Regions from separate parts of the Bacillus sp. Medicinal_06 genome, predicted to be linked through region 1. Evidence: predicted binding sites of a transcription regulator. Region 1 holds the regulator's gene; each other region holds the start of a gene.

Evidence for each region. Region 1 encodes LexA, which represses DNA repair genes until DNA is damaged. Its sites were predicted from a motif close to CGAACATATGTTCG; they were not measured.
Region 2: the regulator LexA is predicted to act here: its motif matches at 1,603-1,616, upstream of AC1M36_RS25080 (DNA polymerase IV).
Region 3: the regulator LexA is predicted to act here: its motif matches at 2,007-2,020, upstream of ruvA (Holliday junction DNA helicase RuvA).

What each region holds. Positions count from the first base shown of each region.
Region 1 is NZ_JBWYHD010000012.1:22,949-26,233, reverse strand. It holds gene AC1M36_RS22745 (bifunctional metallophosphatase/5'-nucleotidase) at 1-386, shown strand, start outside; gene AC1M36_RS22740 (DUF896 domain-containing protein) at 430-669, opposite strand; gene AC1M36_RS22735 (YneB family resolvase-like protein) at 715-1,371, opposite strand; gene lexA (transcriptional repressor LexA) at 1,514-2,134, shown strand; gene AC1M36_RS22725 (DUF4097 family beta strand repeat-containing protein) at 2,164-2,964, opposite strand; gene AC1M36_RS22720 (DUF1700 domain-containing protein) at 2,970-3,285, opposite strand, start outside.
Region 2 is NZ_JBWYHD010000017.1:45,007-48,291, reverse strand. It holds gene AC1M36_RS25085 (DUF3932 family protein) at 47-298, shown strand; gene AC1M36_RS25080 (DNA polymerase IV) at 347-1,585, opposite strand; gene AC1M36_RS25075 (hypothetical protein) at 1,746-1,952, shown strand; gene AC1M36_RS25070 (tripeptidase T) at 2,006-3,124, opposite strand; gene AC1M36_RS25065 (GNAT family N-acetyltransferase) at 3,252-3,285, opposite strand, start outside.
Region 3 is NZ_JBWYHD010000002.1:472,364-475,648, forward strand. It holds gene AC1M36_RS06020 (DMT family transporter) at 1-227, shown strand, start outside; gene AC1M36_RS06025 (BofC C-terminal domain-containing protein) at 411-941, shown strand; gene AC1M36_RS06030 (iron-hydroxamate ABC transporter substrate-binding protein) at 955-1,899, opposite strand; gene ruvA (Holliday junction DNA helicase RuvA) at 2,091-2,708, shown strand; gene ruvB (Holliday junction branch migration DNA helicase RuvB) at 2,714-3,285, shown strand, end outside.

The DNA.
Region 1 (3,285 bases):
AAGAAGCCCTTGAGCTATCTGCTGAATATTTCACGTTACATACAGATGGGAATATTATTGTAAATCCTGCTTATACCGAACCAAAACCACAGCATTATAATTACGATATGTGGGAAGGAATTTCGTACACATTAAATATTTCAAAGCCCATTGGTGAAAGAGTCGTTTCCCTACAATATGATGGATCTCCCATTCACCTTGATCAAGAATATGACGTAGTCATGAATAATTATCGCGCAAGTGGTGGCGGAAATTATTCTATGTACCAAAATAAACCCATCATAAAAGACATACCAATTGATATGTCTGAACTTATTGCGAATTACATATTAGAACGGGGAACAATTGAAGCGACAATCAACCGTAATTGGAAAGTTATCAAATAAACAATTCTACTAAAATCAAAAAAAGATGGGCTTCGCCCATCTTTTAATTTAACTTTGCATTATCTTGTTTTTTTAATGCTTTTAATTTCGCTGGTGTAATATCTTTACCTTCTTCGTTAACGACTTTAATGCCTTTTAATTCGTTTAACATATTTTGACGAAATCCTTTTAAATATTGTTCACGGAGCGATTGGCGCTCACGTTGTTCTTCTTCAGTTAATCCTTCAGCTTTTGCTTTTTTCGCTAAGAAATTGATGCGTTCAATGAGTTCGTGACTTAGCATCTCGAATCCCCTTTCTACTTAAAACTGATTATTATCATACAATAGTTAGTCTTGTTTATCAAGCAATTGCTTCGTATATTCCACGTATCTGCGATGTACTGTTGCTTTTGATACATCATGTCCAAAACCACGAAGCGTCGCAGCAATTTCCTCAAATGTTAATTCATTACGACGAAGACGTACAATTTCTTCAATCGGCACTTCTTTCTTTTCACGTCCTGTACTCAAATGACGATTTTTTAAATTTTTTTCTGGACGAAACCCTCTTTCTACCGCTCTCTGCATTCCACGTTTAATCTTCAAATTATGAATCTTCCTCTGATACTCTTCAACTATACCAATAATATCTAATACCATAGAATCTGAATCAGAAAGCTGTAATTCCCCATTATGCGTATGTGTATATACTTTGATCCCTTCTTTATGTAAACAGTGCATTAACGCAATCTTTGCATTCCCTCTTCCAAGCCGCGTTTCATCTTGAATGAGAAGCACATCAATCTCTTCATCTCGAATCATGTCCAGCACTTCTAATATACCGTCTCTTTCAATCGTATAACCGCTTGCCTTCTCCTCAATCACCTTTATAACATTCATTTGATACCGCTCAGCTAAATGCAATAATTCATCTTTTTGGCGTGATAATGATGTTTCCTGCGCTTCTTTCGTTGTGCTTACACGGGCATAAATGATTGCATTCATTTTAAAACCCTCTTTCTCATTTCGATTTTTCCTTTAGTGTATCACAAATCGTCTTTTTGTTCGAACTTATGTTTGTAGAATGTTTTTTCGCATGTTATACTTATAAGTAAGAAAATTGAAAGAAAACGAGGTGTTAAAAAACATGGAAAAGTTAACAAAACGCCAGCAAGACATTCTCGACTTCATCAAACTAAAAGTACAAGAAAAAGGTTATCCACCTTCCGTACGCGAAATTGGTCAAGCGGTTGGCCTTGCTTCTAGTTCTACTGTGCACGGACATTTATCACGTCTAGAAGAAAAAGGTTATATTCGACGTGATCCAACAAAACCGAGAGCCATTGAAATTTTAGGAGAAGTGAAAATCGAAACAGAAACACAATCAGTTGTTCAAGTTCCTATCGTCGGGAAAGTTACAGCAGGCTTACCGATTACAGCAGTTGAAAGTGTAGAGGAACACTTCCCACTTCCTGCAAGTGTTGTTGCTGGAGCAGACCAAGTATTTATGTTACGAATCTCTGGAGATAGTATGATTGAAGCGGGTATTCTGGACGGAGATTTAGTTGTTGTTCGCCAACAACATTCTGCATACAACGGGGAAATCGTTGTTGCTTTAACAGAAGATAACGAAGCAACTGTAAAGCGTTTTTACAAAGAAAAAGATCATTTCCGCTTACAACCAGAAAACTCTTCTTTAGAACCGATCCTTTTAGATAAAGTTTCTGTTATTGGAAAAGTAATCGGTGTATACCGCGATTTACATTAAAAAATAGACCAGTTAAACTGGTCTATTTTTTAATTCGCTTCAATTGTAACGTCTCCTGCAGATGTTTGTCCGCTAATTTTTACACTACCATTTCCTAATGTTACATTTTTCGTTTCTTCTTTGAAAATCTCCACTTCTCCTGCAAATGTTTTCCCACTTATAGTCGCATCTTGAGGCTTCTGAAGTAATCGAATATCAACTTCTCCTGCAGTTGAACTTGCCTCTAAATCATATTTAGGATCATGATCTACAATATCTACATCTCCACTTGTTGTTTTCGCTACAACTTTTCCACTTACTTTTTTCATTTTAACTTCTCCTGCTTTTGAAGACCCTTCTACTTTCTTCGCTATCACCCGCTCCATTTCTACATCTCCACCAAACGTCGTTGCTTCTACACGTTCACTTTTTATATCATTTACTGTTATCTCACCCGCAGAAGAACTTACTTTTATATCTTGGTAAGAACGTTCCGGAACAACGATTATTATCCCTGGCGCTTTAAACCCGAAAGATAAAAATGAAAAATCGAATGAAACCCCTTTTTTTATCTTACCTTGAACCTTTAGCGTATCCCCTTGTTCATCAACACTCACTTTTTGTTTTGCAATATTTCCTATTTGTTTTATATAAAAAGAAGAATCATTTCCTTTTTGAATCGTAACATCTCCAGCATCTAAATCAATTTCCAAATTTCGGATTTCTTCATTTTTAATAACCTTTTCTTTATTCCCCCTTTCTGCCGCATCTACTGCTTTTGTATATGTTTGTGATATACCAATAATTCCAATAATGATACAAGCGACAGCTACTAACAATATCTTTTTCATCTCATCTATTCCCCTTTAATCATTTTGAGATTCCAATTGACATAGCCCACACAAAAATTTTTAAACCCTTTTGTACAGTAGTAAGCAACTATACATAACAATAATCCAACTCCAACAAATGTAATAGAAACAAATATATCAAGCCATAAGAATGTACCCGTTAGTATCTTAATCACTACTAGCAATGGCGCCACAATCGAGACCGCGCCTCCAACCCAAAGGGAAAATATAAAACTTACGATTGCAATTAAAGGTCCTAATACAATAATAAAGTTTAATAAACTAAGACCAATTGCCGCCATTACAGCTCTTGTTATATTC
Region 2 (3,285 bases), on a different contig from region 1:
TTTTGTAGTAAAATAGTTGTACCATAAATAAAGGGAGCGTTTAACTATGAAAGAAGTATTTCGTTTACAAACTGATTTTTCATCTTCATTTGACCGCTGGGTAAGTTCTTTCGTTTCTGATCACCCAGCACAACTAGAATGGACGACTTTAAAAGAGTTAATCCATGAGTACACAACATTGCATACAAATCAAACGTTACCGGAATATATTTCTTCCTCTATCACATATTATGCACAACGTATTTCAACGGCAAATAATTCAGAAATTGTGATTTATGAAAATCCTTCTATCTCATAATCTATAAAAATAAAAAGTGTCATGAGTACTGAATTACCATGACACTTTTTACATAAATTTATTTCGTAACTTCTGCTGAAACGATTTCTCCTGTTTTCGAAATAGCTGACTTCCTCTTTGCAAAATAGGAATCCCATATTTATCATTGATTTGATCAATTACAGCTAACAGTGGTTCTTCTTTCGCATCTTCTTCAAATGAAAATAAATCCAGTTGCTTCATTGACTCTGTCTTCCACTCTAATTCAGTAGCTGTAACACCAAGCAACCTAATCGGATCTCCATCCCAATGTTGTTTCCACAAACGTGAAGCGGCTTGAAAGATATCATGCTCTTCCCAAATCGCATTTTTTAATTGTTTACTTCGTGTTATTGTACGCCGATCATAGTATTTAATCATAATTTGAATGTTATAGCTGACAAGGGTACGTTTTTGCAACCTTTTACTAACCGATTTCGATAATCGCTCTAACATATCGAGCAATTCTTTCTCTCCATCCATATCTTTTGAAAATGTTGTGGAATTCCCGATGCTTTTATGTTGCCCCATTTGATTTGGATCAACCTCTCTATCATCCATACCTTTTGCTCTTTTTTGTAAATCAACGCCATGCTTTCCTATTTTCGCACGTATCAAATGTTCTTCTCCCTTTGCCAACTGTTCAATGGTATGTATGTGGATTTCTTTTAGCTTTTCTGCTGTTCTCTCACCAATTCCATGCATCGCTTCAACAGGACGTGGCCAAAGTAACTCCTGAATATCTCGTTTTCGAAATACTGTAATACCAAGCGGCTTTTTCATATCCGACGCAGTCTTCGCCAGAAAGAGATTTGGCGCTATTCCAATGCTGCATGGCAACTGTAATTCTGTTAATAGCGCTTGTTGAATCATCTCAGCAATCTCGAGAGGCGTACCTAATCCGTAACAATCTGTTATATCTAAATAACCTTCGTCTATAGAAACTGGCTGTATTTTTTCAGTAAAACGTGAAAGGATTTGAAACATCTCAAATGACGCTTCGCGGTACAATTTAAAGTTTGGCTGCTTTACAATTAACTCTGGACATAATCGCTTTGCTTCCCAAAGTGGCATTGTTGTCCGCACCCCATATTCCCTCGCTTCATAACTACATGTTACAATGATTCCTTTTCGTTCTTTTTCGTTCCCTGCAATTGCTAATGGCTTTCCTTGTAGCGACGAATTATGCGCAATTTCAACTGATGCAAAGAAACAATTCATATCCACATGCAAAATAACACGACCGTTTTTCGGATACATTTCTCGCATATTTCTCACCCCCAAAAAGAACATTCGTTCCCTATTCTTATTATATCAAATTCCACAAAAATAATGGAACGATTCCGTTACAAAAACTATATTCTTTCCTACTTCTATTTTTGATATACTTATATTAAATATGGATAATACTGTAAAAGGAGTGGTGATTATGAAAAAACATAGGAACCTCAACTACACCTTCCTCGTTATTATATTAATTATTGCGATTAACTATTTATTACTACCAGTTTTCAATATTAATGTTAACACCTTCACACTTCTCCCTCACCTAGTGCACGTCGCAACAACATATATACTCCCATGGATTTTTCTCTATCGGCTCATTCGCCTTGTAAAAACAATTGAATCTAAATGAAAAAGAGCGTGTAACCTTCTATAGGTTACACGCTCTTTTTGTTTTCCTTACAATTATTTCGCTACTTCTTCAATAATTGCTACAACTAATTCAGCTGTTTTTGCTAATTCTTCAACAGGAATTTTCTCGTTTGTTGTATGAATTTCCTCATACCCAACTGCTAAGTTTACTGTTGGAATACCATGCCCTGCAATTACGTTTGCATCACTTCCGCCACCACTTTGGTGAAGAGAAGGCGTACGACCAATTTTTTCAGCAGCACGTTTTGCAACCTCTACAACATGATCGCCGTCAGCAAATTTAAATCCTGGATACATAACTTTTACTTCAACATCTGCTTGACCGCCCATTTCTTTTGCAGTTGTTTCAAATGCTTCTTTCATTTTTGCAACTTGCTCTTGCATTTTTTCATCTACTAAAGAGCGAGCTTCTGCGAAAATTTGCACATGGTCACAAACAATATTTGTTTGTGTGCCACCTTCGAAACGACCAATATTTGCAGTTGTTTCAGAGTCAATACGACCAAGTGGCATTTTTGCAATTGCTTTTGCTGCGATTGTAATTGCAGATATACCTTTTTCAGGTGCCACACCAGCGTGAGCTGTTTTTCCGCGAATAATCGCATTTACTTTTGCTTGTGTTGGTGCTGCAACTACAATTTCGCCCACTTTTCCATCGCTATCTAATGCATAACCATATTTTGCTGTAATACGTTCATGGTCTAATGCTTTCGCACCAACAAGGCCTGATTCTTCACCAACTGTAATAATAAATTCAATTTTCCCATGAGGGATATTTTTCTCTTTTAAAACGCGGATTGCTTCAAACATGGATGCTAATCCAGCTTTATCGTCTGATCCTAAAATTGTAGTACCATCTGATACGATATAACCATCTTTAATAGAAGGCTTAATTCCTTTACCAGGAACTACTGTATCCATATGAGAAGTGAAATAAATTGTCTCTACTCCTTCTTTCGTTGCTGGTAAAGTACAAATTAAGTTACCCGCTCCATGTCCAGTTACACCCATTGTGTCATCTTCAAATACTTCAACACCTAAAGCAGTAAATTTTTCTGTTAACACTTTACAAATTTCTGCTTCATATTTTGTTTCAGAATCTACTTGAACAAGTTCCATAAATTCATTTACTAAACGTTCTTGATTAATCATGAAAATGCGCCTCCTGCACTACCATTATGTATGTAACATTGTTAATTATAACAGAATTTCGCAAAAGTTTCGAAAGACAAGATAAAAAACAGATGGTTCACACATCTAGATAACCATCTGCTTTCTTCTACTCATTTAAAAGGACCCAACGCATATGATCT
Region 3 (3,285 bases), on a different contig from region 1:
CGCTAATTGGCTATATAGTATTTAATAAAGGGGTAGAAGAAATTGGAGCAAGTAAAGCAAGTATGTATTTAAATATCACACCTATCGTTGCAACCTTAATTGCAGTTGTTTTATACAAAGCAACAATTACATGGCAACAGCTACTTGGAATGGTAATTGTGCTAGCAGGGGTTTATATTGCGACGGTTCAAACAAGTAAAAATAAAAACATGTCTCTACATGATTAAAAGAACTTGTGATATCAGAAATTTACTCTGATACTGTTTGGTGTACAAAGTGGTGATTTGTTCGAGAGTTTGCATATTTTATAATCCTCAATAAACGATATCTACTCTTCCTATGGATAAAACTTCTAATTCCGGAAAAACTACAAATAGAAGTTTTAGATTGCCTAGAAGAGGTGAGCGGAAATGAAATTCATAATGATTGCAGTTCAAGTCGTAATTGCTATGTTTTGTCTATATCATGAATCGAGTGTGATAGCTGCGGCTCCTGCATCAGAGGTTACACAAAAAGAGCCTCAAGTTACAATCTTATTAGAGCGTATGTATTTAGATGGAGAAGTAAGTGAGGAAATTTTTACTGAAAAAGTAGCAAACTTAGAACAGTTTCTACAGCAGTATAAAGAATGGCAGCTTGTCGATCGTGATGAGACACAAATTGTGTTGCAAAAAAAGGTAGATGATATTTCACCCCTGCTTAAAACGAGTGGGTATTTTGGTGTTTCTAATGAGGGAATACTGCAAATTTTTAATGGTGTGCCAAAAGAAGATAATGCGATTCATTCATTTTTTCAAATTGATATGAAAAAGCTAGAAAGTTATGAACGAGCAGAGTTAAAACGCGGTATTCGCATCAAGTCAAAAGAACGTTTTGTGAAGACAATTGAGAAAATGAAGCAGTATGCAGTGCAAAATAAGAAAAACAGCAGCTCGGGATGAGCTGCTGTTTTTCTTATTTATTTTTATCTAAAATTTGTTTTGCAATTTCATCAATTAGCATATCTTTTCCGATTGGGTTAAATGCTTTTGTGTTAAAAACTTCATTGCTTACTTCATAGACGTGATTGTTTTTTACAGCTTTATTATCTTTCCAAACAGCGCTGTTTTTGTAGTCATCGAACACTTTATCCGCTTCGCCACCAAAGTTTACGATAAACATTTGATCCGGCTGGAATGCAACAAGACCTTCTAGTGATACTTGTGCCATCGTTTGTTTTAAATCTGTGCCTTTCGTTGCAGGAAGTTTTAAGTCGTTAAAGAGAATATCACCATATCCGAAGCTACCATATACACGGAAGTTTTGTGGTGTTACAGCGAGGAACATAAAGTTCTCATCTTTTGTTTTCTCTTTAATTTTTTTAGATAAGGACTCTGCTTTTTTATCGTAGTCTGCAATCCATTTATCAGCTTTTTTCTCTTCGTCAAATAGCTTGCTTACTTCTTTAAATTTACCGCGCCAGTTTTCTAAGTTGGTTTCTAAGACAACTGTAGGTGCAACTTTTGATAGTTGATCATAAATTTTCAATTGACGATTGTTTAAAATAATTAAGTCTGGTTTTAAAGCAGTAACTGCTTCTAAATCAACTTTAGGTGCCCAGTACCAACCAACTGCTTTTACACCTTTTAGCTTTTCTTGTAAATGATCTTGGATTTTATCTTTATACGTGTTGGCAGTACCAACAGGCTTATGGCCAAGAAGTAATAATTCTTCAGATGATCCAGATAAGTCAACAATTCTTTTTGGATTTATCGGAATTTTAACTTCTCCTTTTGCATGTTTTACAACTTTTGTTTTTGGTTGTTCTTTTGTCTGTGCTTCTTCTTTTTTAGAAGAGCAACCAACAATGGCAAGAACAACAAGAATGAGAGTAAGTAGAATAGATAGATTGCGTTTCATCTTGTATGTAACCCCTTTAATTAGTATTGATAATCATTATCGACCTTGTAATATTAATTTGCTTTATATATTTCTGTCAATATTAAAAAAATGGAAAATCCAAACAGAGAACATTTGTTGGGTCAGTCTCGCTTTTCCATCATTAAATATGTTAAAATGGAATACATGATTTAAGAGGGAGAGATCGTATTTTGTTTGAATATGTTACAGGCTATGTGGAATATGTAGGGCCGGAATATGTCGTTCTTGATCATAATGGAATTGGCTATCAAATTTTCACGCCAAATCCGTATGTATTCCAAAGAAGTAAGCAAGAAATTCGTGTATATACATATCATTATGTGAGAGAAGATATTATGGCGCTTTACGGATTTAAGACACGTGAAGAGCGATTATTATTTACAAAATTGTTAGGTGTGTCAGGAATTGGGCCAAAAGGTGCGCTCGCAATTTTAGCTTCTGGTCAAACTGGACAGGTCGTGCAAGCAATTGAACATGAGGATGAAAAATTCTTAGTGAAATTCCCGGGAGTTGGAAAGAAAACAGCACGCCAAATGATTTTAGACTTAAAAGGAAAATTAGCTGATGTTGTGCCGGATGCATTTGTTGATTTATTCTCAGATGTAGAACGTTTCGATGAGAAGAAAGGTTCATCGGCTGAGCTTGACGAAGCGCTTGAAGCACTGCGTGCACTTGGCTATGCTGAACGAGAAGTAAATCGTGTTGTACCTGAGTTGTTAAAAGAATCACTTACGACGGATCAATATATTAAAAAGGCACTTAGTCTTTTACTAAATGGTAAGAGGTGAGTAGAATGGACGAACGCCTCCTTTCAGGAGAATCGGCATATGAAGATGCGGATTTAGAATATTCGTTACGGCCACAGACGCTCCGTCAGTATATTGGCCAAGATAAGGCAAAACATAATTTAGAAGTGTTTATTGAGGCGGCGAAAATGCGTGAGGAGACATTGGATCACGTACTATTATACGGACCTCCAGGACTTGGTAAAACGACGCTTGCGAATATTATCGCTAATGAAATGGGCGTTAATATTCGAACAACGTCAGGTCCAGCAATCGAGCGTCCAGGGGATTTAGCGGCAGTGTTAACGGCGCTTCAACCTGGTGATGTACTATTTATTGATGAAATTCATCGCCTGTACCGATCGATTGAAGAAGTATTATACCCAGCGATGGAGGATTTTTGCCTTGATATTGTCATTGGTAAAGGACCAACTGCAAGATCTGTAAGGCTTGATTTACCACCGTTCACATTAGTCGGTGCAACAACACGTGCAGGTGCGTTATCAGCGCCGCTTCGTGATCGTTTTGGTGTGTTATCACGATTGGAGTACTATACGGTAGATCAACTGTCAGCAATTGT